DNA from 3 places in the Streptomyces sp. NBC_00727 genome. Region 1 is predicted to be linked to each of the others. Evidence: riboswitches for the same ligand, from Rfam matches in the RefSeq annotation. Region 1 holds a riboswitch; each other region holds the start of a gene.
The links. Region 1 has a riboswitch for cyclic di-AMP ahead of OG242_RS25045 (M23 family metallopeptidase). Riboswitches for the same ligand answer to the same signal wherever they lie in the genome.
Positions count from the first base shown of each region.

Region 2: linked by a shared signal. The riboswitch ahead of OG242_RS11955 (transglycosylase family protein) and the one ahead of OG242_RS25045 (M23 family metallopeptidase) in region 1 are both predicted to bind cyclic di-AMP.
Region 3: linked by a shared signal. The riboswitch ahead of OG242_RS16985 (M23 family metallopeptidase) and the one ahead of OG242_RS25045 (M23 family metallopeptidase) in region 1 are both predicted to bind cyclic di-AMP.

Region 1 covers NZ_CP108981.1:5,512,945-5,523,385, reverse strand. The annotation lists gene OG242_RS25060 (GNAT family N-acetyltransferase) at 1-2,599, opposite strand, end outside; gene OG242_RS25055 (HPr family phosphocarrier protein) at 2,774-3,055, shown strand; gene OG242_RS25050 (GntR family transcriptional regulator) at 3,221-3,931, opposite strand; gene OG242_RS25045 (M23 family metallopeptidase) at 4,137-4,970, opposite strand; cyclic di-AMP (ydaO/yuaA leader) riboswitch at 4,984-5,148, opposite strand; gene OG242_RS25040 (M16 family metallopeptidase) at 5,382-6,764, opposite strand; gene OG242_RS25035 (M16 family metallopeptidase) at 6,791-8,152, opposite strand; gene OG242_RS25030 (DNA topoisomerase (ATP-hydrolyzing) subunit A) at 8,450-10,441, shown strand, end outside.
Region 2 covers NZ_CP108981.1:2,683,798-2,694,238, reverse strand. The annotation lists gene OG242_RS11995 (protein kinase domain-containing protein) at 1-564, shown strand, start outside; gene OG242_RS11990 (glycosyltransferase family 2 protein) at 669-1,637, shown strand; gene OG242_RS11985 (GtrA family protein) at 1,634-2,038, shown strand; gene OG242_RS11980 (SurA N-terminal domain-containing protein) at 2,358-3,014, shown strand; gene OG242_RS11975 (nucleoside triphosphate pyrophosphohydrolase) at 3,049-4,011, shown strand; gene OG242_RS11970 (cytochrome P450) at 4,034-5,284, opposite strand; gene OG242_RS11965 (hypothetical protein) at 5,544-6,512, shown strand; gene OG242_RS11960 (transglycosylase family protein) at 6,701-7,813, shown strand; cyclic di-AMP (ydaO/yuaA leader) riboswitch at 8,113-8,281, shown strand; gene OG242_RS11955 (transglycosylase family protein) at 8,286-9,014, shown strand; gene eno (phosphopyruvate hydratase) at 9,312-10,441, shown strand, end outside.
Region 3 covers NZ_CP108981.1:3,797,473-3,807,913, forward strand. The annotation lists gene OG242_RS16955 (hypothetical protein) at 1-251, shown strand, start outside; gene OG242_RS16960 (sigma-70 family RNA polymerase sigma factor) at 490-1,119, shown strand; gene OG242_RS16965 (SHOCT domain-containing protein) at 1,189-1,596, opposite strand; gene OG242_RS16970 (hypothetical protein) at 1,709-2,056, opposite strand; tRNA gene OG242_RS16975 (tRNA-Met) at 2,317-2,390, shown strand; gene OG242_RS16980 (PP2C family protein-serine/threonine phosphatase) at 2,565-3,728, shown strand; cyclic di-AMP (ydaO/yuaA leader) riboswitch at 3,940-4,093, shown strand; gene OG242_RS16985 (M23 family metallopeptidase) at 4,105-5,280, shown strand; gene OG242_RS16990 (aldo/keto reductase) at 5,462-6,406, shown strand; gene OG242_RS16995 (PrsW family intramembrane metalloprotease) at 6,465-8,066, opposite strand; gene trmB (tRNA (guanosine(46)-N7)-methyltransferase TrmB) at 8,155-8,997, opposite strand; gene lhgO (L-2-hydroxyglutarate oxidase) at 9,133-10,383, opposite strand.

The DNA of each region.
Region 1 (10,441 bases):
CGAGGTCGGCCCGGTGGCGCAGGTGGGGGGCGGTCGTCTTCAGGGCTACCGGGTAGCCGAGCCGGGCGGCCGCGGCCACCGCCTCCTCCGGGCCGGGGGCAGGCAGCGTGGGGCGGACGGCGATGCCGTAGCAGGCGAGCAGTTCGCGGGCCTCGTCGTGGCCGAGCGGCCGGCCGCGCGGGTCGGGGTCCTTGCCGAGCAGTGCGTCGATGCGGGCGGCGGCGCCCTGGGGATCGATGGTGTCGTCGAGGAAGTCGGGCACCTTCCCGGGCACCGCCGCCTGGCGCCGCCACTGCGCGTACCGCACGGCCTCGGCGAGCGCCCGCACGGCGCGCTCGGCAGCGGGGTAGGCGGGGATGCGACCGATGCGGGGGGCGTTCTGGGGGACGCCGGGGGCCTCGGGGGTGCCGTCCGGGGCAGAGGTGCCGTCCGCGCCGACGGGCTGTGCGGCGCCGGACGGCGGGGCTGTGGTCGGCACGTGCGTTCGGAACGCGCCGTTCGTAGCGGGGAACGTCGGTGTCGGAGCAGCAGCGTTCGTGGCGGCGGACGGCTTGGGCGCCCGGGCGCCGGACGGCTTGGGCGCCGGGGCGCCGGTGTACGGGGCGCCGGTGTCCGGGGCGCCGGTGTACGGGGCGCTCGGCGACGCGGCGGGCGCCCCCGTCGCACCGGCCGCCGTCGTCCCCTGCGCCGCCGCGAAGGGCTGCGTGGCCGGGCGCTGCTGGGACACCGTGCTGGTGGCGGCGGACAACGCCTCCGCCAGGCCGCCGATCTCCACGTGCACCACGGCGACCGGCTTGGCCGGTCCGGCGGCGGCCGCCGTGTGCAGGGCGGTGGCCAGGACCTCGCCGTCGCCCGGTTCCGCCTCGCCGTTCTCGCCCACCCAGGGGATCGCCGTGACGATCACGGCGTCGCATCCCCCGTCCGCCAGGGCGGCCGACAGCGCGTCCCGGAAGTCCTGCGGGGTCGCGGACGTGGTGAGGTCGATGGGCGGGCGCGGCCGCAGCCCCTCGGCCAGGCAGACGTCGTACGTGAGGAGCCCGAGGGATTCGGAGTTGCCGAGGATCGCGACGCGTCCGCCCGCGGGAAGCGGCTGGTCGGCGAGGAGCAGTCCGGCGTCGACCATCTCCGTGACCGTGTCGACGCGGATGACGCCCGCCTGCCGCATCAGCGCGGAGACGGTCGAGTCGGGGATGCGGCTGATGGGTACGGCGTGGCCGGGCGGGGTGGAGCCGCTGTGCCGGGCGCCCTTGACCACGACCACGGGCTTCACGGCGGCGGTGCGGCGGGCGAGCCGGGTGAACTTGCGGGGGTTGCCCAGCGACTCCAGGTAGAGCAGGGCGACGTCGGTGTCCGGGTCGTCGTGCCAGTACTGGAGGAAGTCGTTGCCGGAGATGTCGGCGCGGTTGCCGGCCGAGATGAAGGTGGAGAGGCCCGCGCCGCGCCGGTAGAGGCCGGAGAGCAGGGCGATGCCGATGGCGCCGGACTGGGTGAACAGACCGATGCGGCCGGAGGCGGGCCGTTCCGGGGCGAGCGAGGCGTTGAGCCGGACCTCCTCGGAGTTGTTGATGATGCCGAAGGCGTTGGGCCCGATGATCCGCATGCCGTACGAGCGGGCTTGGCGGACCAGTTCGCGCTGGCGCTCGCGGCCCTCGGCGCCCCACTCGGCGTAACCGGCGGAGAGGACGACCAGCCCCTGGACGCCGTGTTCGCCGCAGTCCGCGACGGCCTCCGGGACCCGGTCGGCGGGGACAGCCACGACCGCGAGGTCGACCGGCTCGCCGATCTCGCCCAGGGAGCGGTGCGCGGGGGCCCCGTCGATGGTGTCCTGGCCGGCTTCGAGGGCGCTGTTCACCGCGTGGACACGGCCGGTGAAGCCCGCGCCGAGGAGGTTGCGCAGGACGGTGCGGCCGACGCCGCCGGGGTTGCGGCCGGCTCCGATGACGGCGACGGAGCCGGGGGCGAGCAGCCGCTGCACGGACTTGGCCTCGGCGCGCTGTTCACGGGCGCGCTGGACGGCGAGGGACTCGGCGGTGGGTTCGAGGTCCAGGGTGAGGTGGACGGAGCCGTCCTCGAAGCTGCGCCGCTGGGTGTAGCCCGCGTCCCGGAACACCTTGATCATCTTGGTGTTGGCGGGCAGCACCTCGGCGGCGAAGCGCCGGATGCCGCGCTCGCGGGCGACGGCCGCGATGTGTTCGAGCAGGGTGGAGGCCACGCCCCGGCCCTGGTGGGCGTCCTGGACGAGGAAGGCGACCTCGGCCTCGTCCGCGGGGGCCGAGGCGGGGCGGCCGGTCGCGTCGATCCGGTCGTAGCGGACGGTGGCGATGAACTCGCCGCCCACCGTGACGGCCAGGCCCACCCTGTCGACGTAGTCGTGATGGGTGAAGCGGCGGACGTCCTTGGCGGAGAGCCGGGGGTAGGGCGCGAAGAAGCGGTAGTACTTCGACTCGTCGGAAACCTGCTCGTAGAAGCTGACGAGGCGCTCGGCATCGTCCGTGGTGATCGGCCTGATCCGCGCGGTGCCGCCGTCGCGGAGCACCACGTCCGCCTCCCAGTGATCGGGGTAGGCGTGATGCGGACTCTGCTCCGGAGAGGGCTGCATGGGCCAAGCCTACGGCCGTCGCACCGGTCGCGGGGGCGCCGGGGCGGGGGCAGTCTGGGGTGTCCGGACGACCGTGGGCACGGGCCTAGGGAGGGCCCGCGGGTCGGCCCCGGAGCATCGCGCACCACATGAGACACTGGTCTAGACAACCATTGATTCGTGAAGGGCAGAACCATGGCTGAGCGCCGCGTAAACGTCGGTTGGGCCGAGGGCCTGCACGCCCGCCCCGCTTCCATCTTCGTCCGTGCCGCTACGGCCTCCGGCGTTCCCGTCACCATCGCCAAGGCGGACGGCAACCCGGTGAACGCGGCCTCCATGCTCGCGGTGCTCGGCCTCGGCGCCCAGGGTGGCGAGGAGATCGTGCTCGCGTCCGAGGCGGACAACGCCGAGGCCGCGCTGGACCGTCTGGCCAAGCTGGTCGCCGAGGGTCTGGAAGAGCTCCCGGAGACCGTCTGAGCCCGAGCGGTCACAACCGCCGGAATTCTCGCGGCAAAGCCGCGGCCCCCTGCATGGGGCGCCGCGGCTTTTGCGTATGTGCGCCGACGCGACGACCGGACCGAATAACCCGCGACGCTTTTACGGTTTTTACGCGGGCCCTTATTTATTTGTACGCGACCTTTGTTAATTCCGGCCGCTCGCGGTGTTTACGGCACGTTGCGAAGTCCTCACGCGGCCGGCCCGGGGCACGGTGGCGGAGGTGGGCCGGGCGGCGCGGCGCAGCCGGTGCGCGGCGCCCTGGCGTTCGGCGAGCTGCATGGCCAGGGCCCTCGCCCGCTCTGCGTCGCCGCGCGCCACGGCGTCCACGAGCGCCCCGTGCTCCGCCCACGCCTCGACCGGGCGGGCCGGCTGGTCGACCGCGTACATCCAGGCGATCTTGTGGCGCAGCTGGGTGAGCAGGGCGATGAGGCCGGGGCTGCCCGAGGCCTGGGCCAGCGTCTCGTGGAACCAGCCGGCGAGGGAGCGCAGGTCCTCGCCCTCGCCCCGGCGGGCCCGCTCCTGGCCGAGCCGGACCAGGCCGCGCAACACCTTGAGGTGGGCCTCCGTCCGGCGCTGGGCCGCGCGGGCGGCGCTCAGCGGTTCCAGCAGCTTGCGGACCTCCAGGAGATCGGCGGCCTCCTGCTCCGACGGCTCGGCGACGCAGGCCCCGGCGTGTCTCCGGGTGACGACGAAGCCCTCGGACTCCAGGGTGCGCAGCGCTTCCCGTACCGGGACGCGGGAGACCCCGTAACGCCGTGCGAGCACCTCCTCGGTGAGCCGGCTGCCGCGTTCGAAAACACCGGAAACGATGTCGTCACGGATTGCCGTGCATACCGAATGCGCCGGAACACGCATGTCCGAACCTCCGTCTCAATCCCCGCGAACAGCGGCCGATCGACACCTCTGCCATGACTCTATTGCAATGCGCTCGCATTTCCGATGCCGGGCGAGAATTCATGAATATCTTTTGGTTACGGCCGAGCGGGGCGGGCTGGGCGGTACGGGTACGGCGAAGGCCCCGGCGGGATGCCGGGGCCTTCGCCGGGGAGCCTGCGAACGGTCAGACGGTGACGCCGTGGGCGCGCAGGTAGGCGACCGGGTCCATGTCGGAGCCGTAGGAGGGCGTGGTCCGGGCCTCGAAGTGGAGGTGCGGGCCGGTGGAGTTCCCGGTGGAGCCGGAGAGTCCGATCTGGCGGCCGGCCGCGACCTCTTGGCCGACGGAGACGCCGATCGACGAGAGGTGGCCGTACTGGGTGTACGTGCCGTCCGTCATCCGGAGCACGATGTTGTTGCCGTACGCCCCGCCCCAGCCCGCCTCGACGACCGTACCGGCGCCGACGGCGACGACGGAGCTGCCGGAGGCGGCGTGGAAGTCGATGCCGGAGTGGCTGCCGGACGACCAGAGCGAGCCGCTGGACTTGTAGCCGGTGGTCACGTACGAGCCGGCGACGGGGAGCCCGTAGGTGCCGCCCAGAGCGGTGCGGGTGATGGAGCGGCCGGCGCGTCCGGAGGCCTCGCGTGCGGCCTGGGCCTTCGCCTTGGCCGCCGCCTTGACCTTCGCCGCCTTGGCGGCGGCCTGCTTCTTCGCGGTCTCGGCCTTCTTCACGGCCTTCGCCTTGGCGGCCGCCTTCTTCTCGGCGGCGTCGGCGAGGTGCTGCTGCGCGGCGGCCTGGGCCTCGATCCGGTCGGCGAGGGTCTTCTCGATGGTGAGGATCTGGGAGAGCCCGGTCTCGGTGGCGGCGGGGGCCGTTCCCGCGTCGGCGGCGAGGGCCGGTGAGGCCAGCGATCCGACGACGCCGGTGGTGGCGAGGGTCGCGATGCCGACGGCCTTGGCGCCGGTACGCGTCAGACGGCTCGGGGCACGGTGCTTCCCGGTGGCACGGGTGAACGCCATGGGGTGGCTGGTCCTTTCCTTCCTTCTCGCCTACCGGGTTAGCTGACGGGTTCGGAGCAGGAAGGTCTCCTACGGACGCCTCGCCCCGGGGGGCGCCGGCATCCGATTCACCCCAGGGACTGCGTGGGTCCCCGGCTCCCCGGGCTCGCGCCGGACGGGGACTCGGCGATGGCTGCCCGGTACGTCACGGATGCGGCGTACGAGTGGCGGACAGCGGACCCGACGCTAAGCGGCCGGACTTCCCGTCACCAAACGGGCACGGGGTTTTGTAGCGCATCCCACAGGGCGAATCATCATATAGCGCTCAAATCAGCCACATAGAGGGCAAACGGGTCCAGTCATGCGGGGAGGCTCCGGCGCAACCACGCGCCGGAGCCTCCCCGTTGCCCGTCCGAGGGGCGAAGTGACCGGTCAGCCGGTGACGACCGACACCTCACCGATCCCGAGGGCCCGGACCGGCTCCTCGATGCGGGAGGCGTCGCCGACCAGGACCGTGACCAGCCGGTCCACCGGGAAGGCGTTGACCGCGGCCGCGGTCGCCTCCACCGTGCCGGTCTCGGCGAGGCGGGCGTACAGCGTCGCCTGATAGTCGTCCGGAAGGTGCTGCTCCACCTGGTCGGCGAGGGTGCCCGCGACGGAGGCGGCCGTCTCGAACTTCAGCGGCGCCACCCCCACGAGGTTCTGCACGGCCGTCTCGCGCTCGGCGTCCGTCAGGCCCTCGGCGGCCAGCGTCCGCAGGACCTTCCAGAGGTCGTCCAGGGCCGGGCCGGTGGACTCGGTGTCCACGGAGCCGCTGATGGCCAGCATCGCGGCGCCCGTCGCGCCCGAGGCGGAGTCCGCGGCGCTGGAGCGGAGCACCTGGGCGAAGGCCCGCACGCCGTAGGTGTAGCCCTTCTCCTCGCGCAGGACCCGGTCGAGCCGGGAGGTGAGCGTGCCGCCCAGGCAGTAGGTCCCGAGGACCTGGGCCGGCCACACGCTGTCGTGGCGGTCGGCGCCGATGCGGCCGATCAGCAGCTGGGTCTGCACCGCACCCGGGCGGTTCACGATGATCACGCGGCCGGTGTCGTCGGCCGTGATCGGCGGGGCGGGGCGGGGCTCGGCGGTGTTCCCGGACCAGTCACCGAGGGTCTCGGCGAGCAGGGCGTCCAGGTCGATGCCGGTGAGGTCGCCGACGACCACGGCGGTCGCGGCGGACGGGCGGATGTGCGCATCGTAGAAGGCGCGCACGGCCGCGGTGTCGATGCGCTCGATGGTCTTCTCGGTGCCCAGGCGCGGGCGCGACATGCGGGCCGTGGCCGGGAACAGCTCCTTGGAGAGCTGCTTTGCCGCGCGGCGGGCCGGGTTGGCCTGCTCGTGCGGGATCTCGTCCAGCCGGTTGCGCACCAGCCGCTCGATCTCGCTGTCCGCGAAGGCCGGTGCCCGCAGCGCCTCGGCGACCAGGCCGAGCGCCTTGGCCAGCCGGGAGGCCGGGACCTCCAGGGACACCCGGACGCCGGGGTGGTCGGCATGGGCGTCGAGGGTCGCGCCGCACCGCTCCAGCTCGGCGGCGAACTCCTCGGCACTCTGCTTGTCGGTGCCCTCGGACAGGGCGCGGGACATGATCGTGGCCACGCCGTCCAGGCCCTCGGGCTCGGCGTCCAGCGGGGCGTCGATGAAGATCTCCACAGCGATGACCTGCTGGCCGGGGCGGTGGCAGCGCAGCACGGTCAGCCCGTTGGGCAGAGAGCCGCGCTCGGGCGCGGGGAAGGCCCAGGGGCGCGCCACGCCGGGAGCGGGCTGGGGGTGGTACTGCATCGAAACTTCAGTCGCGGCAGCGTCGGTCACTGGTCCGCCCCTTCGTGCGCGTCGGTGTCGGTGGCGGCCTCGGCCTCTTCGGCGGGCTCGACCGGTTCGTAGACCAGGACCGCCCGGTTGTCGGGCCGCAGCTGGGCCCGCGCGGCCGCCTTGACCTCCTCGGCGGTGATGTCGAGGACCCGGTTCACGGCGGTCAGCGCGAGCTGGGGATCGCCGAACAGCACCGCGTACCTGCACAGTTCGTCGGCGCGGCCCGAGACCGTGCCGAGCCGGTCGAGCCACTCACGCTCCAACTGGGCCTGGGCGCGCTCCATCTCCTCGGGCGTAGGGCCTTCCTCGGCGAACCGGGCCAGCTCCTCGTCGACCGCGGTCTCGATCTCGGCCACCTCGACGCCGCCCGACGTCTTGACGTCCAGCCAGCCCAGGGAGGGCGCGCCGGCGAGCCGGAGCAGTCCGAACCCGGCAGCCACCGCCGTACGGTCGCGCCGGACCAGGCGGTTGTGCAGGCGGGAGGACTCGCCGCCGCCCAGCACGGTCAGGGCGAGGTCCGCCGCGTCGCACTCGCGGGTGCCGTCGTGGGGCAGCCGGTAAGCGGCCATCAGGGCGCGTGCCGGCACCTCCTCGCGGACCTCCTCGCGCAGCTGGCCGCCCATGATCGGGGGCAGCGCGCCGTCGCGCGGCGGCTGCTTGCCGTCGTGGGAGGGGATGGAGCCGAAGTACTTCTCGATCCAGGCGAGGGTCTGCTCGGGGTCGATGTCGCCGACGACCGACAAGACGGCGTTGTTCGGCGCGTAGTACGTACGGAAGAAGGCGCGGGCGTCCTCGAGGGTCGCCGCGTCCAGGTCGGCCATGGAACCGATCGGGGTGTGGTGGTACGGGTGGTCTTCGGGGTAGGAGAGAGCGGTCAGCCGCTCGAACGCGGTGCCGTACGGGACGTTGTCGTAGCGCTGGCGGCGCTCGTTCTTGACGACGTCGCGCTGGTTCTCCATGGACTCCTCGTCGAGCGCGGCGAGCAGCGAGCCCATCCGGTCGGCCTCGAGCCACAGGGCCAGCTCCAGCTGGTGCGTGGGCATCGTCTCGAAGTAGTTGGTCCGCTCGAAACTGGTGGTGCCGTTGAGCGAGCCGCCGGCGCCCTGCACCAGCTCGAAGTGCCCGTTCCCCTTGACCTGTCCGGAGCCCTGGAACATCAGGTGCTCGAAGAGGTGGGCCAGGCCCGTGCGGCCCTTGACCTCGTGGCGCGAGCCGACGTCGTACCAGAGGCAGACCGCCGCGACCGGGGTCAGATGGTCCTCGGAGAGCACCACGCGCAGGCCATTGGCCAGACGGTGCTCGGTCGCTGTCAGGCCGCCGGAGCCGGCCTGGGCGGTGGCCGTGTGACCCATGGGCATGTACGTCCCTTCGATCGCGCTACTGGATGTCCATATGAAGAAGCCGCTGCGGGAAGCTGCTTCGAGACACAGCCACTGTATGCAAGCGAACCGGCACCTGCCGAAGTTCCCGTGCGGTGAAGCTTCGCGCGAAATTCCCCGGAAGGGGGTCCTCCGCCGCCTCGGGACGGGCTGCGAGGGCCCTTTGGGACGGGTCGAGGTCGGGGATGTCAGTGCGGCGGTCCACAATGGTGCGCGTCAGAACCTGAGGGAACCTGAGGTTGCCCGATCGAAATCCGTGAAGGAGTCGCAGCAGCGATGGCCCGCCGCAGCACGAAGACCCCGCCGCCGGTCGACTTCGAGGAGAAGATCCTCGACATCGACGTCGTCGACGAAATGCAGGGCTCCTTCCTCGAGTACGCGTACTCGGTGATCTACTCCCGCGCCCTGCCGGACGCCCGCGACGGCATGAAGCCGGTGCACCGCCGCATCGTGTACCAGATGAACGAGATGGGCCTGCGCCCGGACCGCGGCTTCGTGAAGTGCGCCCGGGTCGTCGGCGAGGTCATGGGCAAGCTGCACCCGCACGGCGACGCGTCGATCTACGACGCGCTGGTGCGCATGGCCCAGCCGTTCTCCATGCGCCTGCCCCTCGTCGACGGACACGGGAACTTCGGTTCCCTGGGCAACGACGACCCGCCGGCCGCCATGCGGTACACCGAATGCCGGATGGCCGACGCGACCTCGCTGATGACGGAGTCGATCGACGAGGAGACGGTCGCCTTCCAGTCGAACTACGACGGTCAGGAGCAGGAGCCGGTCGTCCTTCCGGCCGCCTACCCCAACCTCCTGGTCAACGGCACGACCGGGATCGCGGTCGGCATGGCGACCAACATGCCGCCGCACAACCTGGGCGAGGTCATCGCCGCCGCCCGGCATCTGATCAAGCATCCGGGCGCGGACCTGGAGACGTTGATGCGGTTCGTCCCCGGTCCCGACCTGCCGACCGGCGGGCGGATCGTGGGCCTGGGCGGCATCAAGGACGCGTACGCCAAGGGTCGCGGTACCTTCAAGATCCGTGCCACGGCCACCGTTGAGAACGTCACGCCGCGCCGCAAGGGCCTCGTCGTCACCGAACTGCCCTTCACCATCGGGCCCGAGAAGGTCATCTCCAAGATCAAGGACCTGGTCTCGGCGAAGAAGCTCCAGGGCATCGCCGACGTCAAGGATCTGACCGACCGCTCGCACGGCCTGCGCCTGGTCATCGAGATCAAGAACGGCTTCGTGCCGGAGGCGGTGCTGGAGCAGCTCTACAAGCTGACGCCGATGGAGGAGTCCTTCGGCATCAACAACGTGGCGCTGGTCGACGGCCAGCCGCTCACCCTGGGCCTCAAGGAGCTCCTGGAGGTCTATCTCGACCACCGCTTCGACGTGGTGCGCCGGCGCAGCGAGTTCCGCCGGACCAAGCGCCGCAACCGGCTGCATCTGGTCGAGGGTCTGCTCGTCGCGCTCGTCGACATCGACGAGGTCATCCAGCTCATCCGGTCCAGCGACAATTCGGCGCAGGCGAAGGAGCGGCTCATGGAGCGCTTCTCGCTGAGCGAGATCCAGACCCAGTACATCCTGGACACGCCGCTGCGCCGGCTGACCCGGTTCGACCGGATCGAGCTGGAGAGCGAGCGGGACCGGCTCAATGCCGAGATCGCCGAGCTGACGACGATCCTGGAATCGGACGCGGAGCTGCGCAAGCTGGTCTCCTCGGAACTGGCCGCGGTCGCCAAGAAGTTCGGTACGGCCCGGCGTACGGTGCTGCTGGAGTCGGCCGGTTCGCAGGTCGCGTCGGTGCCGCTGGAGGTGGCGGACGACCCGTGCCGGGTGCTGCTGTCATCGACGGGCCTGCTGGCGCGTACGGCCAACGACGACCCGATCGTCTTCGCCGAGGGCGCCAAGCGGTCCAAGCACGACGTGATCGTCTCGGCGGTGCCTGGGACGGCCCGCGGTGACATCGGGGTGGTGACGTCGAACGGGCGGCTGCTGCGGATGCCGGTGATCGACCTTCCCCAGCTGCCGGACACGCATGCGGCGCCCAACCTGTCGGGCGGGGCGATGGTCGGGGAGTTCCTGACTCTGGAGGCGGACGAGGAGGTCGTCTGCCTCACCACGCTCGACGAGTCGTCACCGGGGCTCGCCATCGGCACGCTGCAGGGCGTCGTCAAGCGCGTGGTGCCGGACTATCCGGCCAACAAGGACGAGCTGGAGGTCATCACCCTCAAGGACGGTGACCGGATCGTCGGCGCGGTGGAGCTGCGG
Region 2 (10,441 bases), 2.8 Mb from region 1:
GACGTCGCCGCGGCCGTCGACGAGGTCAAGAAGCTGCTCGGCGAGGGCCGCATCACCCAGGCCGTCGACATGCTCGGCGGGCTCCTGCCCGTCGCCGCCGAACAGCACGGCCCCGGCTCCCCGGTCGTCCGCATCCTGCGCAAGCAGTACGCGGCCACCCTCATGGACGACGGCCAGTACCGCCGCGCCCTGCCCGAACTGCGCCGGCTCGCCGACGACCGCGCGGCCGAGGCGGGCGCCGCCGACCCGCAGACCCTCGGCTACCGCTGCGACGTCGCCCAGTGCCTCGAACAGCTCGGGGAGCCCGCCGCCGCACTCGCCGAATACCGCGCCGTCCTGCCGTACTACGAGAACCAGTACGCCACGGGCAACGACCCGGCCCGCTCGTACGAGATCCGCCACCGCATCGGACAGCTGCTCCTCGCCCTCGGCGACCACGCGGGAGCGCGCTCCCAGCTCCAGGCGCTGCTGTACGACACCGAGCGCACCTACGGCCCGCACCACCCGCAGGCCGTCGAACTGCGCCGGCAGCTGGAGCGCCAGATGGAGGTCCGGGGCGGTTGAGTGCGCGGGCTCCGGGGAAGGCGCCCGGGGCCGTTCACCCGATGGCCGCCCGCCGGTCACACCGGGCTCCGGAGGGCGACACCTCGACCGGTTGATGTACATGGGTGCTGATCTCGCTGGTGGTGCCTTGTTTCAACGAGGAAGAGATCCTCGAACGCTTCCATGAACGCGTCACGGACGAGATGTCCCGTCTCGGCCACGCGTTCGAGGTCGTCTACATCGACGACGGAAGCGCCGACCGGACCCTCCCCCTCATCCAGGAACTGGCCGCCGCCGACCCCCGCGTCCGCTACGTCTCCTTCAGCCGCAACTTCGGCAAGGAGGCCGCCATGCTGGCCGGCCTCCAGCACGCCGGGGGAGACGCCGTCGTCCTGATGGACGCCGACCTCCAACACCCGCCGGAGCTCGTCGGCCGCATGCTCCAGGAGCACGCCAAGGGCCACGACCAGGTCATCGCCCGCCGCACCCGCACCGGCGACCGCGTCACCCGTACCCTCTCCGCACGCGCCTACTACTGGCTGATCAACCGCCTCGTCGACGTCGAGCTCGTCGACGGAGTGGGCGACTTCCGGCTCCTGTCGCGGCGCGCGACCGAGGCCGTGCTCGGCCTCACCGAGTACAACCGCTTCTCCAAGGGCCTCTTCGCCTGGGTCGGCTTCCCCACCACGACCTTCAGCTACGAGAACGCCGTACGGGAACAGGGCCGCTCCGCCTGGACCTTCGGCAAACTCCTCAACTACGGCCTGGACGGGCTGCTCTCCTTCAACAACAAACCCCTGCGCGCCGCCCTCTACCTCGGCCTGCTCCTCACCGCGCTCGCCCTCGCCTACGCCGCCTGGATCGTCGGCGTCGCCCTCGTACGGGGCGTCGACACCCCCGGATACGTCACCCTCCTCGTCGTCGTCACCGCACTCGCCGGGGTCCAGATGGTGATGGTCGGGGTGGTCGGCGAATACGTGGGGCGCATCTACTACGAGGTGAAGCGCCGCCCGCACTTCCTCGTGAAGGCCACCAACGCCTCCGCGCACCGGCCCGACCGGGAGCCGGAACCCCGGGAGTTCGCACGCCGATGAGCGTCACGGCACAGATCGTCCGCTTCGCCCTGGTGGGCGCGGTGAACACCGGCACGTACTACGGCTGCTACCTGCTCCTGCTGCACCGGCTGCCGTACATCGCCGCCCACGTACTCGCCTTCGTGCTCAGCATGACCGGATCGTTCTTCCTGAACTCGTACTTCACGTACCGCACCCGGCCCACCTGGCGGAAGTTCCTGCTCTTCCCCCTCACCAACGCGGCCAACTTCGTCATCACCACCGGCGGCGTCTACCTCCTGGTCGACCTGGCCGGATTCAGCGACCGCTACGCCCCGCTGGTGGCCGCCGCGGCCGCCATCCCCATCACGTTCGTGGTCTCGCGCACGATCATGCTGCGGCCGGACACCCCGCCCCGGAAGCGGCCGGAACCGGTGGCCTGAGACGGCGGTCGGACGGTCACCGTCCGAACCGGGGCGGCCCGCATCCCCAACTCCTCCCGAATCGTTGGTCGAATCAGTGGCCCGGACCACTTCCACTGCCCTAGAGCATCCGGCAGTCGGGGGACGGCGTCACGGGTCTGGGCACGCACATCTGCGGCGTTGTCGTCAATCAACAACGCTCCGCGTTGCCTCAATCCTCCGCCTTGCAGCTGCACGCACCCAGACCCGCTCCTTTTCCCGCTCCCCAACTGCCGGATGCTCTAGCATCGATCAACGCAAGGCCTTGTGCACCGCCGCACAATCTCCTCGGGAGGCTCCTTTGCACCGCCGCCGTCGCACCGCGCTCACCGTCTCCGCCGCGCTGCTCGCCGCAGCGCCGCTCCTCACCGCCTGCGGCAGCCAGGCCCACCCCGGCGCCGCGGCCGTCGTCGGCGGGGACCGGATCACGGTGTCCACCGTGCAGGCCCAGGTGGCGGACGTACGCGAGGCGCAGGGCTCGTCCCCGCAGTCCGCCCAGCTCACCGACCAGTCCGGCCAGCTCGCCCGCGCCAAGCTGCACGGGCTGATCCTCGACCGGGTCCTCGACCGGGCCGCTGCGGACGCGGGCGTCACGGTGACCCGCGCCGACATCCAGCAGATGCGCCAGTCGGCCGTCGCGCAGTACCAGGGCGAGAAGGGGCTCCAGCAGGCCGTCCTCCAGGAGCGCTGGCTCGCCCCGGGCCAGATCGACGCCTTCCTGCGCGAGCAGATCCAGATCACCAAGCTCGGCCAGGCCCTCGGCGCCGACCCGTCCACCCCCGAGGGCACCAAGGCCATCGGCGACGCCCTGACCAACGCGTCCAAGGCGCTGAACGTCGACGTCAACCCCCGCTACGGCACCTGGGACAACAAGCAGATCCAGCTCACCGACTACAAGGCGCCCTGGATCTCCCAGGTCACCAAGCCCGCCCAGGCGGCCGCCGAGGCCGGGGCCTGAGAGCCGCCGCGTGCGGCCGGGTAGATTCGGTGGCGTGAACGCTGAAGACCCCGGCCGCATCGTCCTGCTCACCGCCAGCCACCGGGTCGCGCCCGGACTGCTGTCCTGGCCCGCCTGGCAGGCGCTGCACGCCGCCGACGAGGTGCGCTGCGGCGAGCCGGAGCAGCCCCAGCTGCCGTATCTGCACGAGGCCGGCGTCACCGTCACCCCCGGCGTGCCCGAGGCCCAGCACCTCGTCGACGCCTGCGCGGGCGGCCGGACCGTGGTCGTCCTCACCGGCGGCGAGGGCAACCAGCCGCTCACCGACGGCCTGGCCCGGCTGGCCGGCTCCGGGCGGGTCCGGATGCCCGACCTGGAGCTGCTCCCCGGCTCGTACGACCTGCCGGGCGCCCGGCTCCTCGATCTCGTCCAGGTCATGGACCGCATCCGCGCCGAGTGCCCGTGGACCTCGCGGAAGACCCACAAGGGCCTCGCCAAGTACGCCATCGAGGAGGCGTACGAACTGGTCGAGGCGATTGAGGACGGCGACCGCGAGGAACTGCGCGAGGAGCTGGGGGACGTGCTGCTCCAGGTCGTCTTCCACGCGCGCATCGCGGAGGAGGCCGAGGAGGAACCGTTCTCCTTGGACGACGTCGCCGGCACGCTGATCGAGAAGCTGATCCACCGCCACCCGCACGTCTTCGGCGACGAGACCGCGGAGACCCCGGAGGACGTCCACGCCCACTGGCTGCGCACCAAGGCGATCGAGAAGCAGCGTGAATCGGTCACCGACGGGGTACCGCTCGGCCAGCCCGGCCTGGCGCTCGCCGCGAAGCTCGCAAGCCGGGCCCGTACCGCCGGACTCGACGTCCCCCTCCCCGAGGGCGACGACATCGGCTACCGCCTCCTCGCCCTCGCCGTACGCGCCCAGGAGGACGGCGTCGACCCGGAGGCCGCGCTACGGGCCGCGGGGCGGGCGTACCGGGACGCGATCAGGACGGCGGAGGGCACCGGATAACGTCGGGCTTGCCGCCTCCGCCTCACCCCTGCGTGCTGTTCACCGCCGTGAACTCCACCGGGAGCGTGCGGAGGCCGCGCATGATGAGGCCGCCCCGCCATCGGAGGTCACCGGGTTCTACGGCCAGCTGAACGTCGGGCAGGCGACGGAACAAGGTCTCCAACGCGGTGCGACCCTCAAGCCGTGCGAGGGGCGCCCCCAAGCAGTAGTGGATGCCGTGCCCGTATCCGAGATGCTGGTTGTCCCGACGGGACAGGTCGAGCGAGTCCGGCTCGGTGAATCGGGCCGGATCGCGGTCGGCCGCCGCGAGGACCACGAGCACGGGATCGCCCTCACGGATCTGTGTTCCTCCGATGCCGAGCGGCTCCGTGGCGTAGCGCCAGGTGGCCAGCTCGACCGGGCCGTCGAAGCGCAGCAGTTCCTCGATGGCGGTGTCCAGAAGGCGGTCGTCTCCTCGCTCGACCGCGCTCTGGAACACGGCGCGCTGTGAGGGGTTTCGGAAGAACGCGTGCGCGCTGTTGCCGATCAGGTTGATGGTCGTCTCGAAGCCCGCGAAGAGGATCACGAAGCACATCGCGGCGGCCTCGTTCTCGGTGAGGTGCTCGCCGTGGTCGCTCGCCCGGATCAGTGCTGAGATCAGGTCGTCGCCGGGGTTCTCCCGCTTGCGGTGGATCAGCTCCGCGAGGTAGGCGCGGATCTTCTTCACGGACCGGGCGACCCCGCCGCGCGGGCCGCCGCCGTGCCGGATCATCATGCCGGCCCAGTCCCTGAAGTCGTCCTGATCCTCCTCAGGTACGCCGAGGAGATCGCAAATGGCGTAAATGGGGAGCGGAAAGGCGAAGTCATGGATCAGATCCGCCTCCCCCTTCGCCGCGAAGTCGTCGATGAGCCGGTCCGCCAACTCCTGTACGCGGGGCCCGAAAACGGCGATGGTCCGGGGCGTGAACGCCTTGGACACCAGCCGACGCAGCCTTGTGTGGTCGGGCGGGTCGATGTTCAGCAGATGCGTCATGAGGTTGGCGCTGCGCTCGCCCGGGATGCCGGTCTTGCTCTTGCCCTGGGCGTCCTTCGCGTGGTGAGCCGGATTCTTCGAGAGGCGGCTGTCCGCGAGGGCCTGCCGCGCGTCCGCGTAACGGGTGACGAGCCATGCCTCCACACCGCTCGGCAAGGTCGTCCGGTGCACCGGACTGTGCTCCCTCAGCCAGGCGTAGGCGGGGTACGGGTCGGTGGCGAACTCCCAGGTGAAGAGTTCGGGCGGCGGGGTGCGGTTCACATGACGACGGTATCCGGCCCCGTGACTCCGGTCCTGCCGCAGTCAGCTGCGGGACGAGGCCGGCGATCGCCCCACACGAACGAGTGATGATCCGCCTATTTTCCCAGAAAGTGCTCGTATGCGCAGCGTATTCTCTTCGGAAAATGGCACCGGCCTCACAGTGCTTGGTAGAGCGCCATGAGGCCGAAACCTTCCCGGCGGTGCGTCAACACCCCGGGGACGGAACAGTCTCGGATGCCTATGCCTGCCCGCTTCAGCTGTGATCGTCGTGGCGAAGTACGCACGAGTCTCCACCGGCGAGCAACTCGACGGCTTCGGCCTTGAGGACCAGAATCAGATCTCCGAGGAGCGCGCCGGGCTGCTCATGGAGACGCTCGGAAGAATCGGGTTCCAGAACGACCGGATCTATCCCCTGAGCGGCCGGATCGACAGTCTCTGCGGGGCGGTCTGCACCGGCATGGGACGGGGGAGCGGGAAAGCGCGCGGCTACCGCTGCAACCTCATTCACCGGCAAGTGCCCGCATACCTGGAGGCCGGCATCGATCCCCTTGTTCTCAAGGCCGGGCTCAAGGTGATGGAACAGGAGCTGGAGGAGTACAGAAGGCAGAAGGACGTCGCCGAACAATGGTTGCGGACACAAGCGGATCACCAGCGGCAGGCGACGAAACTTGCCGCCGTCGCGAGCAGTGCTCGCGAGTGCCTCGACAGCATGACACCGGACGAACGCAAGGAGCTGTGCGACTTCCTCGACGTCCGTGTCACACCCCGGGCGATGGGGAGGGCGGCCAGGTCGGGCATCAGGTGCGAGGTCAGGGAGTGGCATCACGAGACGGGGACTCTGGTGCCTCCCGACCCGACGGGTGAGGAGTGGGAGGCGGTTCTGGCGATGTTGCGCGGGTTCCTCCCGGAGAAGTCGAAGAAGCACTTCGTCTCGAAGTACGACATCCGCGTGCAGTTCTCCGGCATGCTCCACAGGTTGCGGAGCGGCTTGTCATGGGTCGAGATGCCGCTCACCTGGAGTCGGATCAACCCCATGAGGGAGCGCCGGCTCTTCTGGTGGAAGCGGGGGGCCCGGCCGGAGATCATGGCCGTTCTGGGGGCGGATTGCCGGGGTGTGGAGGCATACAGGCACTCGGTGCTGCCGAAGCTCACCGTCACCGTTCAACTGCGTGAGGGTCTGCCGGTACAAGGGCGTGGAGAAGCTCTTGATGCCCGGTCGGCGCTGTGATGCGGCAGGTGCGGCGCTTCTCCGTGGCTGTGGAGCGAGGCATGTGCGGGCCAATGAAAGTGACACTCTGTCAACTCTGTGACTTTCACGTGATCTGCGCTGCATCGACTTGTGACTCACGTTCGACTCCCGCTAGGTTCACCGTTCGACTCACCAGTCGCTTGTCAGTCACACGGAAGGCAACTCCCATGGGCTCCGCGAACGGCAGACACCGTCGCCCTCGTCAGGCACCCGCCATCGTCGTCGCCGCCGGCGTCACCGGCTCGGCCATCGCCATCCCGCTGCTCGGCGCGGCGGGCGCGCACGCGGCGGACGCGTCGACCTGGGACCGGGTGGCCGAGTGCGAGAGCGGCGGGACCTGGAGCGCCGACCTGGGCAACGGCTACTACGGCGGCCTCCAGTTCTCGCCCGAGCTGTGGAAGGCGTACGGCGGTGAGGCCTACGCCGAGCGCGCCGACCTCGCCAGCCGCTCGCAGCAGATCGCGGTGGCCGAGCGGGTCCTGGCCGCCAAGGGCCCGAAGGCGTGGCCCAGCTGTGCGGTGATCTCCGGGCTCGGCAAGAGCGCGGGCGCGGCGGACGTCGACCCGGGCGACGAGGACTCCGACGAGCCCGCCCGCAGCGCGGACTCGGGTCTGGACGCCGGGCTCGGCACCGACCCGGCGGACGACGCCTCGTCGGGTGCGACGGCCACCCCCTCGGACGAGGCGGCGGACGAGGCGGCCGGCGGTACGGCCACGGACGAGGACGCCGGCAAGAGCACCGGCAAGCACGCGGGCAGGAGCGCCGAGAAGGGCGGGGAGAAGGACGCGGACAAGGGCGCCGACGCCTCTCCCTCCGCCGACCCGTCCTCCACCCCGTCCACGGACCCCTCCGGCTCGGCCGACCCGTCCGCCGACCCTTCCACCGGCGCGTCGGACGGCGCGCGGGAGACGGGCGGCAAGCACCGGGGCGCCCCGGCCGCCGACGACACCACCGGGGCGGGCAGCGGCCGCGACACGGGCCGGCACGCCTCGCGGGGTGACGGCGAGGCACGCGACGGCGCGGCGCAGCCGGGTGGTGACACGTACACCGTCCGGCCGGGCGACAACCTGTCGGCCATCGCCGACGCGCAGGACCTGCCCGGCGGCTGGCCCGAGCTGTACGAGGCGAACAAGGCCGAGGTGGGCTCCGACCCGGACCTCATCCTGCCGGGCCAGAACCTCGACCTCGGCCTGTCCGACACGGCGGCCGACACCGCGGCCGACGCCCCGGCTGAGACCCCGGCCGACACTACGGGCGAGACCCCGGCTGACGCCCAGTGAGAAGCGCCGGCGAGCAGCTGAGAGCCTCCTGAGTTTTGGGTGGTTTAAGAGGCCCATGTCCCACTTTTGACCGAGTGAGACATGGGTCTCTTTGCGTGAACTGACGGCTCTTGTCCGGGAGGTCCCGCCGCATCCCTTCCGACCTGCGCAAATGAGGGTTCATCGGATGCTCTTACGGGATGATTATCCGGTATGTCCATCTTTGAATATGAGGGTTGGGTGTGATTACGGTCAGAACCGCTCGCACCGCGGGCCCCGTCGACCGTCACGCCGAATCCTGCCGTCGGTCGAAGGGAACAGACGCGAAAGCGCCGTAGGCAGGAGCGGGGGACCCAGGTAGGCGCTGGGCCGGATCGTCGGGAGACGCATCAGGACCGGCTAGGGGTGAAGTCGCGCCAGCAGCGCGGCCGGGCAACTCACTTGGCCCGAACCCGACAGCTCACCTCGCAGGCGTCGGTGAGGAGAAGACTCGATGCTGTTCAACCGCAAGGGCAACAAGCACCGCCGTCCGTCCAAGGCCGTCCGTGTCGCCACGCTCGCCGGTGTCGCCGGTGCCGCCGTCGCCGTCCCGCTGATGGGCGCCACCAACGCCTCCGCCGCCTCCGTCGCCACGTGGGACGCCGTCGCCCAGTGCGAGTCCGGCGGCAACTGGTCGATCAACACCGGCAACGGCTACTACGGCGGCCTGCAGTTCTCCCAGTCCAGCTGGGCCGCCGCCGGCGGTACGCAGTACGCGGCCCGCGCCGACCTGGCCACCAAGGCCCAGCAGATCGCCACCGCCGAGAAGCTCCTCGACATGCAGGGCCCGGGCGCCTGGGCCTGCGCCGGTGCCGGCAACCTGACCAACGACGGTGTCGACCCGGGCGTCGACACCGGCTCCGGCTCCGCGAAGCAGGAGGCCGCCCCCAAGCAGGAGGCCGCCCCGAAGAAGGACGAGCGCACCGAGGCCCCCGCCACCAACCGCTCGGACCGCTCGGACGCCCCGAAGAAGGCCGCGAAGAAGACGGTCACCACCCCCACCGGCCAGAAGGTCGCCAAGGGTGACGGCGAGTACAAGGTCGTGACCGGCGACTCGCTGAGCAAGATCGCCGCCGCGCACCACGTCAAGGGCGGCTGGGAGCAGCTGTTCAAGCTGAACAAGGACATCGTCCAGGACGCCGACCTGATCTACCCGGGTCAGCAGCTCCACCTGACGAAGTAGTCGCGGTTCCTCCTCACCGACTGCTCAGGCCGCCCCGGCCCGGCGCGCACCTCCCCCCGTGCGTGCCGGGCCGGGGCACGCCGCATCAGGGGTGCCGATACCCCTTGATCGTTCAACTGTTGTAGTTACTGGTCAGTAAATATTTGGCATTTCGCCCCGGTGTGCCCGTCCTCGGGTCCTTTTTCGTCCCAGGGGACGGGCGGTCGGCCGACGCAGACGGCCGGGCCGGTTAGGCTCTTGTCGCAAGGCCAAAGCGACCCTGCACAATCAGCGTCATATCCCAGAAGGAGATGCCTCGTGCCGTCCATCGACGTCGTCGTAGCCCGGGAAATCCTCGACTCCCGGGGCAACCCCACGGTCGAGGTCGAGGTCGGCCTCGACGACGGCAGCACCGGTCGTGCTGCTGTTCCGTCCGGCGCCTCCACCGGCGCGTTCGAGGCCATTGAGCTTCGCGACGGCGACCCCAACCGCTACCAGGGCAAGGGCGTCGAGAAGGCCGTCCTCGCCGTGATCGAGCAGATCGGCCCGGAGCTCGTCGGTTACGACGCCACCGAGCAGCGCCTCATCGACCAGGCGATGTTCGACCTGGACGCCACGGAGAACAAGGGCTCGCTCGGCGCCAACGCCATCCTCGGCGTCTCCCTCGCCGTCGCCCACGCCGCCTCCGAGGCCAGCGACCTCCCGCTCTTCCGCTACCTCGGCGGCCCGAACGCGCACCTGCTGCCCGTTCCGATGATGAACATCCTCAACGGCGGCTCGCACGCCGACTCCAACGTGGACATCCAGGAGTTCATGATCGCGCCGATCGGCGCCGAGTCGTTCTCCGAGGCCCTGCGCTGGGGCGCCGAGGTCTACCACACGCTGAAGAAGGTCCTGAAGACCAAGGGCCTGTCCACCGGCCTCGGCGACGAGGGCGGCTTCGCGCCGAACCTGGAGTCCAACCGCGCCGCCCTCGACCTCATCATCGAGGCCATCAAGGAGGCCGGCTACGCCCCGGGCAAGGACATCGCGCTCGCGCTCGACGTCGCCGCGTCCGAGTTCTACAAGGACGGCTCCTACGAGTTCGAGGGCAAGTCCCGCTCGGCCGCCGAGATGACCGAGTACTACGAGGAGCTCGTCTCCGCGTACCCGCTGGTCTCCATCGAGGACCCGCTGTACGAGGACGACTGGGCCGGCTGGAAGGTCATCACCGACAAGCTCGGCGCCAAGGTGCAGATCGTCGGCGACGACCTCTTCGTCACCAACCCGGAGCGCCTGGCCCGCGGCATCGAGGAGGGCTCCGCCAACGCCCTGCTCGTCAAGGTCAACCAGATCGGTTCGCTGACCGAGACCCTGGACGCCGTGGAGCTGGCCCAGCGCAACGGCTTCAAGTGCATGATGTCCCACCGTTCCGGTGAGACCGAGGACGTCACGATCGCCGACCTCGC
Region 3 (10,441 bases), 1.7 Mb from region 1:
CCGCGCACGTTCTGGCCGCGCTGGTCTGCGGAATCTGGCTGGCCCGGGGTGAGCGCGCCGCCTTCCAGGTCCTGCGCGCCTTCGCCGGCCGGCTGCTGGCTCCGCTGCGGCCCCTGTGCACAGCACCGCTGCCCGCTCCCCGCCGCCGTCTGCGACCCCGCCGGGGCCTGAGCGACCGGCCGACGCCGGGGCTGCGGTGCGCACGGGCACGGGACCGGCGGGGGCCGCCCGGGGTGGCCGCCGCGTCGTGAGGACGCGGCAGGCATTCCGGAGGACGTAGAAGCGGGCTCGTAACCGGTCGCCGACCGGTGCCCGGCCGTACCCGCACGAGGCGGAAGTCCTCCGGCACACCCGGCCCCGAAGGGCCCGGGTGCCCCGTTCACCGGAACCCGGACCGTCCCGTCGGCGCTGCCCCATGCCGCAGCCGCGGCGTGCGCGCACCGACCGGACGCCCGGCGCCGGACCGATCCGTGAAGGACATCCCTGGCGATGAACACCACCCTGCCCATCCCGCGCGCACCGCAGCGCGCCTCCGCCCCGCGCGACAGAACGGCCGAGGACGCCATCGCGACCGCCTGGGCGCTGGCGGCCCGCGGCGGGGACCGTGCGGCCGCCGACGCCTTCATCCGGTGCCTGCACCGTGACGTCGTGCGGTACGTCGCCCACCTCTCCGCCGACCCGCAGTCGGCGGAGGACCTCGCACAGGACACGTTTCTGCGAGCGCTGCGCACGCTGCACCGCTTCGAGGGCCGCTCCTCGGCCCGGACCTGGCTCCTGACCATCGCCCGCCGTGCCGTCGTGGACGACTTCCGCCGGGCCGCGGCGCGCCCGCTGCTCGCCGACACCGACGACTGGCGCATGACCGTCGAGCGCGCCCAGCCGACCGGACTGCCCGGCTTCGAGGACGGGATCGCTCTCCAAGGACTCCTGGCAGCGCTTCCCCACGACCGCCGGCAGGCGTTCGTCCTCACGCAGTTGCTCGGGCTTTCCTACGCCGAGGCCGCCCGAGTGACGGGTTGTCCGGTCGGCACGGTCCGCTCCCGGGTGGCCCGCGCACGCACCGCCCTGGCGGCACAACTGGAGGGCGGTGAACCGGGGGCGATCGCACCGGCCGTCTGACGCGTGTGCCGGGGCCGGCCCTGCTCGGTCCGGCCCCGGCACCACGGGCGCTGCCCGGGGGAGGGGGCGTCAGACCAGGAGCTTCGACTTCGCGCGCTGGTACTCGTCCTCCGTGATCGCGCCCTTGTCCTTGAGGTCGGCGAGCTTGGAGAGGTCGTCGACGTGGCCGCCCCTGTGACCGCCGCCGCCTTCCGTGCCCGCCGCATCCCTGATGTACGCCTTGAAGGCGGCGTCGCGTTCCTTCGCCTCCTGGACGTCGCGCCTGCCCATGGACTTGCCGCGGGCGATCACGTAGATCAGTACGCCCAGGTAGGGCAGGACCAGCGCGAGGACCAGCCAGCCGGCCTTCGCCCAGCCGCCGAGGTCGTGGCTGCGGAAGACGTCCATGATGACCCGGAAGAGAAGGAAGAGCCACATGATCCAGAGGAAGAACCAGAGCATCGTCCAGAACAGGTTGAGCAGGGGATAGTCGTCCATCGTCCACTCCCGGCGCCGTCGACATGGCTGAGTCCGAACTCAGTCATATCGCCATATGGGCGCATGCGCCCGTTGAGAGGATCCGGGTTCTGGTCAGGAGGGGGCGCGGCGGCTACTTCTCCGGCCCGGATGCGGTGACCGGAGCCTTGCCGGTGTCCTCGTCGGACGCCGTCCTCGTGCCTGCTTCCGCGTCCGGCGCGGTGGCGGCGGCCGCCTTCCTGCTGTTCACCATGATGCCGATGAAGCCGGCGAGGAACCCGCTGATCAGGCCCGATATCGCGTGGTTGGCCGCGTTGACCGACTCGCTGCCCGGGAGGCCGATCGCCAGGTAGTTCACCGCCGCGCTCATCACCGCGCCCAGCACGCCGCCGATGAGGCCGCCCGTGGCGGCGGCGCGTACGGGTGACGGCGGGGTGGCAGAGGGAGCGGGGGTGCGATCGGAGGCGAGCGGTGCGGTCATGGTCGAGAGCCCTCCAGACAGGCTGCGATCAGAGACCGGGAGCGGCTCTCCGTGCGCGCCGGCATGCGCGGTCGGAGCTGCTCACACGGGCAGCCCACCGAGCCGGGGGGTGCAGCAGATACCTTGCGACAGAACACATGTTCCTTGCAACACCTTCTCGTTTTCGGCACTTTGACGTTCGGTGAGGACCCGTGTGCGTGGGGCGTGCGAGGCGGGTGGTCACGAGAGCTCCGAACATGCCGTAGAGTTGTGTTTACCGACGCGGGGTGGAGCAGCTCGGTAGCTCGCTGGGCTCATAACCCAGAGGTCGCAGGTTCAAATCCTGTCCCCGCTACTGAAGGATCAGGCCCGGCACGCAAGCAGCGTGCCGGGCCTGATGCGTTGTCGGCGTATACGTGTTTAGCCCCATCGGCGGCCGAGGAGTCGCCCGTCGGCCGGGCGGCGGCGAGGCTGGGGGAGGTGCGCGGTACCGTCCGCGGCCGTGGCTGCACCGGGCAGGAGACCGCAGGTGGGGAAGTGGGAGCGTCGGTGGCGCGGGCGTGGCGGCGTGCGGAGCCGCCGGTTCGTCCGGGTGCTGCCGGTGGCGATGATCGTCATCGGGGTGGCGTTCGACCTCTTCACGCCGCCGCCCTTCACGGCCGTCCCGATGTTCGCGGCCGCTCCGCTGATCGCCGCGCCGTTCTTCGGCCTCGGCACCACGGTCCGGATAGGGATCGTCGCTGTGCTCGCCGTCGCCGGAATCCGGCTCTACAGCGGGGATCTGGTCAAGGTGGTCTCGTTCGTCGAGATGCTCACCGTGGTCACGGTCGCCTTCCAGGCGTGCGTGATCAACCGGGTCGTGCGGCGCGGCAACGAGCAGCTGGCGTCCGCCCGGATCATCGCCGAGACCGCCATGCGTGCGGTGCTGCCGGAGCCGCCCGAGCGGATCGGCGGACTCCAGGTGGCCGCGCGGTACGAGGCGGCGCAGGCGGACGAGTTCGTCGGGGGTGACCTGTTCGCGGCGGCGGACACCCCGTACGGGGTGCGGCTCGTGCTCGGGGACGTGCGCGGGAAGGGGCTGGAGGCGGTCGGGGCCGTGGCGGTGGTGATCGGGGCGTTCCGGGAGGCGGCCGAGCAGGAGACGACGCTGGAGGGCGTGGCGCAGCGGCTGGAGCGGGCGCTGGCGCGTGAGTCGACCCGGGGCGGCGGGTTCGACGCGTTCGAGGAGTTCGTCACCGCCGTGCTGGCGGAGATCCCGCCGGGCGGACAGGCGGTACGGATCGTGAACCGCGGCCACCCCGACCCGCTGCTGCTGCACGGGGACGGGGCGGTGGAGGCCCTGACGCCTTCGGAGCCCGCGCTGCCGCTCGGCATGGGCCTGGGGGTGCGGCCGGACCGCTCGGACGGGTGGGAGCTGCCGGCCGGCGGGACGCTGCTGTTCTACACGGACGGCCTGTCCGAGGCACGTGATGCCGACGGCGTCTTCTACGACCCGGCTGGGCGGCTGCGCGGGCGCCTCTTTCCGGGGCCCGAGGAGTTGTTGTCCGCGCTGACCGACGACGTACGGCTGCATACGGGGGGCGAGTCGACCGACGACATGGCGCTGCTCGCGGTGGCGCGGCCGGCGAAGGGGCAGCCCGACCGGCGCAGGACGGTGAAGATCATCAAGCGGGGTACAACCCTGCGTGACTGACAGGCGCCGCTCCGCATAACATTTGACGCAACGTCAGAAAACGCGTAGTGGCCGGACCTCGTTCAACTCGCCCGATTCCACCCGGTTGTGTCCCATAAAGTCCGGGCCGAGGAGGGGAACGATCAGTGGGAACAGCTTGGAATCGGACCCGTCTGTCTATTAACGTTCGATAACGCAGCGCGGTTGTCACAGCCGCCGTCAGTGGCGGCACCGTGCGCGAGCGCCGAATTCCGCAAGGGAACCGGGGAACCACCTACATGGGGTGAATCGGGCATCTCTGTCTTCACGAGAGGCGGAGGGACCCGTAGGAGACCTTCCTGCTCCGAACCCGTCAGCTAACCCGGTAGGCGAGAAGGAAGGAAAGGAGTGCGCCCGCGTGGCGTCCAACAAGCCTGCCCCCGAATCACCCTCCCGGTTCGTGCCCGAGTACGGCGCCGACTTCGCGAACGGCCCCGCTACCGCGTACATCCCGGAACAGGGGATCGACTACGCGACCGATGGGGGCAACGGCTACGGCACCGGCGCCGGTCCCGGCAGCGGTTTCCGCGCCGACGATGCCGACTCCGAGCGGACCTGGGAGGAATGGAACCCCACCGAGGAGTCCGTCCGTCCCGTCCGCGGCAAGCACCGTGTCGCCAAGCAGCGCAATGGTCTGGCCCGTAGCTCCACCGTCCTCGGCGTCGGTGTCATCGCGGCCGTCGGTGCGGGCGGCATGGCCACCGCGCAGAGCAAACCGCCGGTCTCCATCTCTCTTCCCGATTCCATCGCGGACAATCTCCCCGACGCCAACTCCCTTCCGGGCGTAGGTGCGTTGTTCTCCGGCGAGACCAAGACCGAGGCCGAGGCCCGGGTCACCGCGACCGCTGCCGCCCCGCTGACCACCGCCGGCATCACCACCGCCGAGGCCGAGCAGGGCACCACGGACGCCGGCGAGGCGCTGCGCGCCCGCATCCTCCAGCAGGCCGAGCAGCAGCAGGGCGCCGCCGACGCCGAGGCCAGGGCGGCCGAGGAGAAGGCCGCGGCCGAGAAGGCCGCCGCCGAGGCGAAGAAGCAGCAGGACGAGGCCGAGGCCAAGGCCGCCGCCGCGAAGAAGAAGGCGGAGGAGGAGGCGAAGAGGAAGGCCGAGGCGTTGCGCCTGGCCAAGCTCGCCGCCAGCTACGCCATCCCCACCTCCTCGTACACGATCACCTCGACGTTCGGCGAGGCCGGTTCGATGTGGTCCTCCGGCTATCACACGGGCCTCGACTTCGCGGCGCCGACCGGTACCCCGATCAAGGCCATCCACACCGGCACCATCAAGTCGGCCGGCTGGTCCGGTTCGTACGGCTACCGCACGGTGCTGGAGCTCGAGGACGGCACCGAACTGTGGTTCTGCCACCAGTCATCGATCGGTGTCACCGTCGGCCAGAAGGTCACCACCGGCGACACCATCGGCCGTGTCGGCGCGACCGGCAACGTCACCGGCCCGCACCTCCACCTGGAGGTCCACACCCCGGACGGCAGCGGCATCGACCCGATGGCCTGGCTGCGCGCCCGCGGTCTGACCGTCTGACCCTCGGCGTTGCCTCCCGCGAGTCCGGGACGGCCCGCGCCGTTCCCGGTCCGCGCCCTTCCGAACCCCGGCAGCCCTGACGCACACCCCCCGACGTCAGGGCTGCCGGTCCGTAGGTCCGCGGCTGGCTGGATGTAGGTGGCACGGAATAGTGGGGTGGCCGGAAACCGTTGTCCCCCTTATGACTTCACTGCGCACTCTCGGCCCGTCCGGCCTGCAGGTCTTCCCGCTCTGCCTCGGTGGAAACGTCTTCGGCTGGACCGCGGACGAGGACCAGTCCTTCGCCGTCCTCGACGCGTACGCGGCGGCCGGCGGCAACTTCGTCGACACCGCCGACGCCTACTCGCACTGGGTTCCCGGTAACGAGGGCGGCGAGTCGGAGACGGTCATCGGCAAGTGGCTCGCGGCGCGCGGCAACCGGTCCGACGTCGTGGTGGCCACCAAGGCCGGCGCGCTCCCCGGATACAAGGGGCTGTCGGCGCCCACGATCAAGTCGGCCGCCGAGGAGTCGCTGCGCCGGCTGAACACCGACTACATCGACCTCTACTACACGCACTTCGACGACGAGACCGTCCCCGTCGAGGAGATCATCACCGCCCTGGACCAGCTGGTGCGGGAGGGCAAGGTCCGGGAGATCGCCGCCTCCAACATCAGCCCTGAGCGCCTGCGCGCCTCGGTGGAGTTCTCCGAGCGCGAGGGACTGGCCCGCTATGTGGCGCTCCAGCCGCACTACAACCTGGTCTCCCGCGACACCTACGAGGGCGGGCTCCAGGACACCGCCGCACGCGCCGGGCTCGCGGCCGTCCCGTACTTCGCGCTGGCCGCCGGCTTCCTCACCGGCAAGTACCGCCCGGGTGCGGCCGTGGACAGCGCCCGCGCCGGGAGCGCGGCCGGCCACCTGGAGTCGGAGCGCGGGCAGCGGGTGCTCGCCGCGCTCGACACGGTGGCGCGGGAGCGGGACGCCGAGATCGCGACGGTGGCCCTGGCCTGGCTCGCCTCCCGGCCGACGGTCGCCGCGCCGATCGCCTCCGCCCGCACGGTCGGACAGCTCCCCGCCCTGCTGGCGCTCGCCGACCTCCGCCTGACGGACGACGAACTGTCGACACTCACCGAAGCGTCCGCGTAGGCGCGTTGACCCGGCTTAGGCCTCCTCCTGGTCGGGGCAGCGGCCCGTCGGTCGCGGATCAGGCCGGCGGGCTGCCGCTGTACGGCGGGCCGGCACAGGGCGGTGCGGCGTACGGCTGCGGGGTGTAGGGCGGTGCGGTGTACGGCGGTACGGGCTGTTGGCCGTACGGCTGCGCTGTGTACGGGGACGGGGCGCCGTACGGGTACGGGGCGGGGGCGGCGCTGTGGGCGTGGGGTCCGTACGCGTGATGCGGCCAGGGCGGCGGGAAGCCCGGGGGCCGGCGGTGCGTGGCGCGAGCCGCGTACGCCAGGGCGGGGCCCGCGACGTCCCGGCGCTGCCACAGGTGGTGCAGCAGCTCCAGCTCGCGGGCGGCGAAGTCGGGATCGGCCGTGCCCCGGCGGGCCTGCCGGCGCAGGAAGGCGAGGGACGTCGCGAACGCCTCGTACTCGGCGACCGTACGGGCCGCGGCCCTGCCGTGCTCCTTGGCCTCCTTGGGGTGCTTCGCGTGGGCCGGGGCGTGGGCGTGGCCGTACGGGGTCGCCCGGTGCGGCTGGCCGTACGCGCCGGCCGCCGCCGCGTACCGCTGGCGCGCCGCGTTCCGGGCGAGGGCGCGGGCCCGCATCGAGGCGAGGGCGAGGGGTTCGGCGGGGGAGAGCCAGCCGGCCCCGGCGTACGCGGGGAGCTCGACGGCCAGGGAGCGCAGCTCCTGCCGGCGCGCCCGGATCAGGAGCCACGTGATCAGGCCGAAGACGGGGACCATGAACGCCCCGTAGACGATGTAGAACCCGTACCGGGTGAAGGTGGCCGAGCCGTTCCACAGGGCGTGCATGCCCATCGCGAGGACCAGGCCGAGCAGCGGGGCCCCGATGCGCCTGAACCGCCGGCCGGGTGCGGTGCTCGCGGCGGTCCCGAGACCGATGCCGGTCAGGACGGTGAAGAGCGGATGGGCGAACGGTGTCATGACCGCGCGGATGAGGAACGTCATCACCGTCACCGACGCGAAGGCGGTGCCCATCTGCTGGTCCTCGCCGAAGGCGTTGCCCAGATAGAGGATGTTCTCGGTGAAGGCGAAGCCCGTCGCCGTGAAACCGGCGGCCACCGCGCCGTCGACGAGGCCGGTGAACTCCCGTCGCCGGAAGAGGAAGAGCAGCAGGACGGCCGCCGCCTTGGCGCTCTCCTCGACGACCGGCGCGATGACCGTGGCACCCAGGGTGTCCGCGTTGCCCGGATCGGACCCGGCTATCCACCGGGTGGCGAAGGAGTTGGCGAGGATCGCGACCAAGGCCGCCGCGCACGCGCCCCACGCGAAGGCGAACAGGAGGTTCCGCCACGGCCGGGGGTCGACCCGGCCCAGCCAGCGGAAGGCCGCCATCAGAGCGGGGACCGGCAGCACGGCCAGACCCAGGCCGACCAGGAACCCCTCGGTCCCGGTCTGGTCGCGGACCAGGGCCAGGATCACCACACCGCAGAGCGCCAGCGTCGCGAAGACGGCGACCACTCGGAACGTCCGGTTCCGCCACAGTGGGCCGACGCGGCGCGGCCGGTAGCGCCACTGGCTCCGCTCCGGCACGGCAGCCAGGATCTCGCCGACCCGCTGCTCCTGGAGCACGGGGACGACCGGCTGACCTTGCCATTGCTGCTGAACAGACCCGTCCGACACCCCTCGACCCTAACGAGCGGCACTGACAACGGCCATGGCGCGTGCGGCCGGCGCGGGGCGCCGGCCCCTGCTGGTCAGACGCGACGGGTCAGACGCGCGCGAAGAGCAGGTCGTGCACCACGTGGCCCTTGCCCAGGCCCTGGCCCTCGAACCGGGTCAGCGGACGGAACTCCGGGCGCGGGGCGTAGCCGCCGTCGGCCGTCGTGTTCTCGAAGCGGGGGTGCGCGGTGAGGACTTCGAGCATCTGCTCGGCGTACGGCTCCCAGTCTGTCGCGCAGTGCACGATCGCCCCGGGCTTCAGCGGGCCCGCGACCAGGTCGAGGAACTCCGGCTGGATCAGCCGGCGCTTGTGGTGGCGGGTCTTGGGCCAAGGGTCGGGGAAGTACACCCGCAGCCCGTCCAGCGACTCCGGCTCCAGCATCTCGCGCAGCAGGATGATCGCGTCACCGTTGGCGACCCGGACGTTGGTCGAGCCGTTCCGGTCGGCGAGTCCGAGCAGGTTGCCCTGGCCGGGGGTGTGCACGTCCACCGCGAGGATGCCGGTGCCCGGGTCGGCGGCGGCCATCTGCGCGGTGGCCTCGCCCATGCCGAAGCCGATCTCCAGCACCACCGGGAGCCCGTCGAACATCGCGGGCAGGTCCAGGGCGCTGAGCCCGTCGATGTCCAGGCCCCACTTGGGCCACAGCCGCTCAAGGGCATCCTGCTGGCCGGGCGTGACCCGGCTGCGGCGCGGCTGGAAGCTGCGGATGCGGCGCTCGTGGTGCGAGCCGGCCGGGTCGGCCGCGGGGCCGCCGGGGAAGCGGGGCTCCTGGCGCATCCGGCGCGCCCGCTCCAGGGACGCGGCCCGCAGGTCGTCCGGGATTCCGGCGGTGGTGGGCGCGGTGCCGTCCGGCCCGGCGGGGTCGCCGGAGGCCGGGCGGGAGGGGTTCATGGGCTCAGACACAATGCCCTGATTCTACGGGGCCGTGCGTTCTACGGGGCCGTGCGTTCTGTGGGGCCGTGCGTTCTGTGGGGCCGTGCGTTCTACGGGGCCGCGGGCGGAGGGGTGTCCGACAGGTCCGGCCGTTCACCCCGCCTTCGCCGGCGTCGGCGGCTTCCACCCGGCCGCCCGCGCCCGGAGCAGCGCCCGGCGGGCCACCTCGCGGCCGATCGGCAGCGAGGCGGTGGCGGCGGGCGACGGGGCGTTCAGCACATGGACCGTGTGCGGGGCCTCGCGGATCAGGAAGTCGTCCACCAGGGTGCCGTCCCGCAGCACGGCCTGGGCGCGGACCCCGGCCGGTGCGGGGCGCAGGTCGGACTCCGTGACCTCGGGCAGGAGGCGCCGGACGGCCTCTGTGAACGCGTGCTTCGACAAGGAGCGGTGCACCTCGCCCGCCCCGTACCGCCAGTGCCTGCGGGCGATGCGCCACGAGCCCGGCCAGCTCAGCGTGTCCATCAGCTCGCGGGGGCGGACGACCGGCCAGCCGTAGCCCTCGCGGGCCGCCGCGGGCACCGCGTTGGGGCCGACGTGGACGGAGCCGTCGAAGCCCCGGGTCAGATGGACGCCGAGGAAGGGGAACGCCGGATCGGGCACCGGATAGACCAGGCCGCGCACCAGCTCGGGCCGCGCCAGCTCGTAGTACTCCCCCCGGAACGGCACGATCCGCATGCCCGGGTCGTCGCCGGCCAGCCGGGCCATCCGGTCGCAGTGCAGCCCCGCGCAGTTCACCAGCACCCTGGCCCGGACCACCAGGCCGTCGGCCGTGCGCACGGCCACGCCCCAGGGGCGGCGGTCGATCGCCGTGACCTCCGCGCCGAACCGGATCGCGCCGCCCGCGCCGCGCACCTCGTCGGCGAGCCGTCCGGCGACCGCCCTGAAGTCGCACACCCCCGTGGTGCCGACCCGGATCGCGGCGAGGCCCCGCACCTTCGGCTCGTACTCGGCGATCTGCGCGGGCCCCAGCTCGCGCACCGGCAGCCCGTGCTCACGGCCGCGCTGGACCAGGGCGTGCAGCCGGGGCAGCTCGGCGCGGTCCGTGGCGACGATCAGCTTGCCGGTCACCGCGTGCGCAATGGAGTGCTCCCGGCAGAAGTCGACCAGCTCGGCGCCGCCGCGCAGCGCGTACCGCGCCTTGAGCGAGCCCGGCGGGTAGTAGATCCCGCTGTGGATCACCCCGCTGTTGCGCCCCGTCTGATGGCGCGCCGGGGCGTCCTCCTTCTCCAGCACCGTCACACGGGTGCCCGGCGCGGCGCGCGTGAGCGCGTACGCGGCCGACAGGCCGACGATCCCGCCGCCGATCACCAGCACATCGCAGTCGTACGCCGCGTGCGTCATCATCACGCCACCTCCCACCCCGATAGTGCACTGACCCACTGACAACGGGCTCAAACCCGTA